Regions from separate parts of the Enterococcus sp. XAF26B05_ASV22 genome, predicted to be linked through region 1. Evidence: a T-box and tRNA genes for the amino acid it is inferred to sense, from the RefSeq annotation. Region 1 holds a T-box; the other holds one or more tRNA genes.
What was found. A T-box is a leader RNA that pairs with one kind of tRNA and senses whether it is charged. The one in region 1 lies ahead of pheS (phenylalanine--tRNA ligase subunit alpha), so its partner is inferred to be a tRNA-Phe.
Positions count from the first base shown of each region.

Region 2: it has a tRNA-Phe gene. The T-box ahead of pheS (phenylalanine--tRNA ligase subunit alpha) is inferred to sense a tRNA for this amino acid. The anticodon was not compared.

Region 1 covers NZ_CM161538.1:1,831,390-1,833,826, reverse strand. The annotation lists gene addA (helicase-exonuclease AddAB subunit AddA) at 1-540, shown strand, start outside; gene AC1PU0_RS09115 (winged helix-turn-helix transcriptional regulator) at 604-948, shown strand; T-box leader at 991-1,200, shown strand; gene pheS (phenylalanine--tRNA ligase subunit alpha) at 1,313-2,359, shown strand; gene pheT (phenylalanine--tRNA ligase subunit beta) at 2,366-2,437, shown strand, end outside.
Region 2 covers NZ_CM161538.1:2,920,820-2,923,256, reverse strand. The annotation lists tRNA gene AC1PU0_RS14485 (tRNA-Met) at 24-97, shown strand; tRNA gene AC1PU0_RS14480 (tRNA-Asp) at 152-225, shown strand; tRNA gene AC1PU0_RS14475 (tRNA-Gly) at 238-308, shown strand; tRNA gene AC1PU0_RS14470 (tRNA-Ile) at 313-386, shown strand; tRNA gene AC1PU0_RS14465 (tRNA-Ser) at 406-493, shown strand; tRNA gene AC1PU0_RS14460 (tRNA-Glu) at 503-574, shown strand; tRNA gene AC1PU0_RS14455 (tRNA-Ser) at 593-682, shown strand; tRNA gene AC1PU0_RS14450 (tRNA-Met) at 767-840, shown strand; tRNA gene AC1PU0_RS14445 (tRNA-Asp) at 895-968, shown strand; tRNA gene AC1PU0_RS14440 (tRNA-Phe) at 982-1,054, shown strand; tRNA gene AC1PU0_RS14435 (tRNA-Gly) at 1,072-1,142, shown strand; tRNA gene AC1PU0_RS14430 (tRNA-Ile) at 1,155-1,228, shown strand; tRNA gene AC1PU0_RS14425 (tRNA-Glu) at 1,240-1,311, shown strand; gene licT (BglG family transcription antiterminator LicT) at 1,564-2,403, shown strand.

The DNA of each region.
Region 1 (2,437 bases):
GCAACACACTATTTATTGCAGCTTTTGGATTTAAATGAAGAACCGACGAAAGACAGTATTGTTCAATTGATCAATGAATTAGTTGAAACGAATATCATTCAAGATAATGTGGCAAAACAAATCAGTAGTGATGAAATTCTTTCATTCTACCAAACGAGTTTAGGTCAACAATTATTAGAAAATCCGGACAAAGTTGTTCGTGAACAACCATTTTCAATGTTGTTGAAAGCGGAAGAACTCATCAAAGATTATCCGAAGGAGACCCAAGATGATTTATTGATTCATGGAATGATCGATGGCTATCTTGAACAAGAGGACAACTGTATTCTTTATGATTATAAAACTGATTTTGTTCAAGACATTGACAATAGTGCAGAAATCAAAAAAATTATCTTGCGATATAGAGGCCAATTGAATTTATATAGAAAAGCATTAGCTCAAGCAACTAATAAGGATGTCAAGCAGGTGTTGCTCGTATTATTGTCTGCCAGAATTATTATTGATATGGACAAAGAAGAGATTGTTGAAAAAATGAATTAATGAAAGCAAATCTACTTACAAATTGTAAGTTGTATGCTATACTCAGTTCACGAGGTGAGGAAGATGGAGCAAGTAAAAACAACCGAGTTTTCATTATGTCCTAAATTCGAGAAAGCATTTGCGATTTTAGGGAAAAAATGGAACGGTTTGATCATTGATGTCTTGTTGGAGAACGGTCCTCAACGATTTGGTGAGTTAAGACAAAAAATCCCTGAACTAAGCGATCGGGTTTTGGTGGAGCGCTTAAAAGAATTGGAAGGCGAAGGAATTATCTCAAAAGCAGTTCGCTGTGATGAGAGTAGCCGTCTAGAGTATTTTCTCACGAATAAAGGCAAGGACTTACAACAAGCAATGGAACAAATTCAGAGTTGGGCAGAAAAATGGGTTACTTCAGAAGAATGCTGTTGACCTTAGACTTAATTTCTTGTAAACTGTAATCAATTGAATAACAAAAAAACAGTGATGGAAAAGAGTAGTTTTGTAGATACGGAAAGGGAAAACCTGTCATAGACTGGAAACAGGTTGCGTAATCGGAAAATGAAGTTCACTTCCGGAGTTTGTTTGTTCCAAAGAGAACAGACCGGTGAAAGCCGTTATAAGAATTGAGTGCATGATTTTTTGTCATGAAGTAGGATGGTATCACGATAGCTCGTTCCTTTTAAGAGGAGCGGGCTATCGTTTTTTATTTGATTCATGCTTTAGAGGCATGTGTACATAATGTCTACAGCCTGGAACTCAGTTCAATTATCAAACAATAGAAAGGAATAGAGACATGACATTAAAAGCTCAATTAGAAGCTTTACGAGATGAAACATTGCATAATATCCAACATGTTACTGATCTTAAAGCGCTAAACCAAATCAGAGTAGAAACATTAGGAAAAAAAGGCCCCATCACCGAAGTGTTGAGAGGGATGAAAGATCTATCAGCGGAAGAACGTCCAGTAGTTGGAAGTTTTGCGAATGAAATTCGTGATCTATTGACTGAAGCTTTAGAAACACGGAAAGAAATTTTAGAGACTGAGGCATTAAATGAAGCTTTAGACCAAGAAAAAATCGATGTAACGTTACCTGGTAAACAAATGGCTCATGGTACTCGTCATGTGCTATCTCAAGTAATGGAAGAAATCGAAGATATTTTCGTTGGCATGGGGTATCAAGTTGTAGAAGGATATGAAGTTGAGTCAGATCATTACAATTTTGAGCGTATGAACTTACCTAAAGATCACCCAGCTCGTGACATGCAAGATACATTTTATATTTCTGACGAAATTTTGATTCGTACACATACATCACCTGTACAAGCTAGAACTATGGAAAAACATGATTTTTCAAAAGGCGCATTGCGTATGATTTCTCCAGGGAAAGTATTCCGCAGAGACACTGATGATGCGACACACAGTCACCAATTCCATCAAATCGAAGGCTTAGTTATCGATAAAAATATTACAATGGGCGACCTCAAAGGAACACTGGAAGTTGTTATGAAAAAAATGTTTGGGGAAGATCGTAAAATCCGTCTACGTCCAAGTTATTTCCCATTTACTGAACCTTCAGTGGAAGTTGATGTTAGTTGCTTTAAGTGCGGTGGTGCTGGCTGTAATGTCTGCAAACAAACAGGTTGGATCGAAATTTTAGGTGCAGGGATGGTTCATCCAGATGTCTTATCAATGTCAGGAATCGATCCAAATGAATATACCGGTTTTGCTTTTGGCTTAGGTCCAGATCGTGTAGCAATGTTGCGTTACGGTGTTAATGATATTCGTAATTTCTATCAAAATGATTTACGTTTCTTAAATCAGTTCAAGGTAAAGGAGTAGTCGACGATGTTAGTTTCTTATAAATGGTTAAGTGAGTATTTAGATCTTTCAAAAATTTCTGCAAAAGAATTATCTGAT
Region 2 (2,437 bases), 1.1 Mb from region 1:
TAGTCAATAGGGACTATAATTATCGCGGGGTGGAGCAGTCAGGTAGCTCGTCGGGCTCATAACCCGAAGGTCGTAGGTTCAAATCCTGCCCCCGCAATTGCTTTTAAATATAAAAGCATAGTAACATAAAGTGATGCAATACAGTTACATTGGTTTGGTAGTTCAGCTGGTTAGAATGCCTGCCTGTCACGCAGGAGGTCGCGGGTTCGAGTCCCGTCCAGACCGTTTTAAAGTATTGCGGGTGTAGTTTAGTGGTAAAACCACAGCCTTCCAAGCTGTTGTCGCGAGTTCGATTCTCGTCACCCGCTTTATGGGCCTATAGCTCAGCTGGTTAGAGCGCACGCCTGATAAGCGTGAGGTCGATGGTTCGAGTCCATTTAGGCCCATTTTTTAAATTATTTTCTTGGGGAAGTACTCAAGTGGCTGAAGAGGCGCCCCTGCTAAGGGTGTAGGTCGGGAAACCGGCGCGAGGGTTCAAATCCCTCCTTCTCCGTTTCATAGCGGCCCGTTGGTCAAGCGGTTAAGACACCGCCCTTTCACGGCGGTATCACGGGTTCGATTCCCGTACGGGTCATTTTTTAATATTTATTTCGGAGGATTACCCAAGTCCGGCTGAAGGGAACGGTCTTGAAAACCGTCAGGCGGGTAAAACCGTGCAAGGGTTCGAATCCCTTATCCTCCTTTGCTAAGAATCACAATGCTTTAGCGTTGATGATGAATTAGTACATGTTAACACCTTTCTATAGTCAATAGGGACTATAATTATCGCGGGGTGGAGCAGTCAGGTAGCTCGTCGGGCTCATAACCCGAAGGTCGTAGGTTCAAATCCTGCCCCCGCAATTGCTTTTAAATATAAAAGCATAGTAACATAAAGTGATGCAATACAGTTACATTGGTTTGGTAGTTCAGCTGGTTAGAATGCCTGCCTGTCACGCAGGAGGTCGCGGGTTCGAGTCCCGTCCAGACCGTTTTATAATTTTTGGCGCAGTAGCTCAGTTGGTAGAGCAACGGATTGAAGCTCCGTGTGTCGGCAGTTCGATTCTGTCTTGCGCCATTTGAAAGAAGAAACATGCGGGTGTAGTTTAGTGGTAAAACCACAGCCTTCCAAGCTGTTGTCGCGAGTTCGATTCTCGTCACCCGCTTTTTTTCTTTAAGGGCCTATAGCTCAGCTGGTTAGAGCGCACGCCTGATAAGCGTGAGGTCGATGGTTCGAGTCCATTTAGGCCCATAATTTTAAAAGGCCCGTTGGTCAAGCGGTTAAGACACCGCCCTTTCACGGCGGTATCACGGGTTCGATTCCCGTACGGGTCATGTCTATTGAAGCATTTTGCTATGTGCATAATGTTTTTTTTATTTATAAAATATTTTTATGAAAACGTTGACATTGTTATTACTATAAGGTATTCTATGTTTGTACACAACAAGTGAATATCTGGATAGTGATTGTTTAAATACAAGCTAAACCTAATTTTTCTAAATAAGAAGAGTCTCTTCTTATTTAGAAAGGTTGGGTTTTTCTTTTTATACAATCAAAGGAGTTGGCGTTATGAAAGGAGCGAAAAAATGATTATTCAAAAAATTTTGAATAATAATGTTGTGATTACGTTGGATGTGAATGAACAAGAACAAATTGTGATGGGACGTGGTATTGCATTTAAAAGAAAAATAGGAGACTTTATTGCAGAAGAACAGGTAGATCAAGTGTTTCGTTTAGCAAATCAGGATACAGCATTAAAATTTCAAGAGTTACTGGGAGAGTTGCCATTGGAAGTGATGCAGCTATCTGATGACATTATTAAATATGCAAAAACAAAACTTGGTCCGAAGTTAAATGACACGATTTTTATTTCTTTAACAGATCATCTTCATACAGCCTTGGAACGGATGCGACTAGGAATTGAAGTGAAAAATTTTTTATTATGGGACATCAAGCGTTTCTTTTCAGATGAATATTTTATTGGAAATAAAGCTGTTGAAATGGTTAAAGAAAAATTCGATGTGCAGCTACCGGAAGATGAAGCTGGATTCATTGCGCTACATCTTGTTAATGCTGAAATGGATGAAGAAGTTGGCAATGTTTACGAATTAACAAAAATTATGCAGGAGATCACGAATATCGTTAAATATCATTTTAAAATTACTTTCAATGAAGATTCCGTTTATTTTTATCGTTTTAGTACTCATTTAAAATTTTTTGCTTATCGTTTATTAAATCATAAAGAATTTCGTGATGAAGATGATGGAGAATTATATGAAGTAATCAAAAAAAAGTATCGTAATGCATATAATTGTGTGAATAAAATTGCTGATTTTTTGACTGAACGTTATTCTTATACTGTTTCAAAGGAAGAAAAGATGTATTTGATCATTCATATTGCACGTGTAATACAAACCAATAGTTAGCGAGATTATTAAATATTGATAGATCAGTAATAGG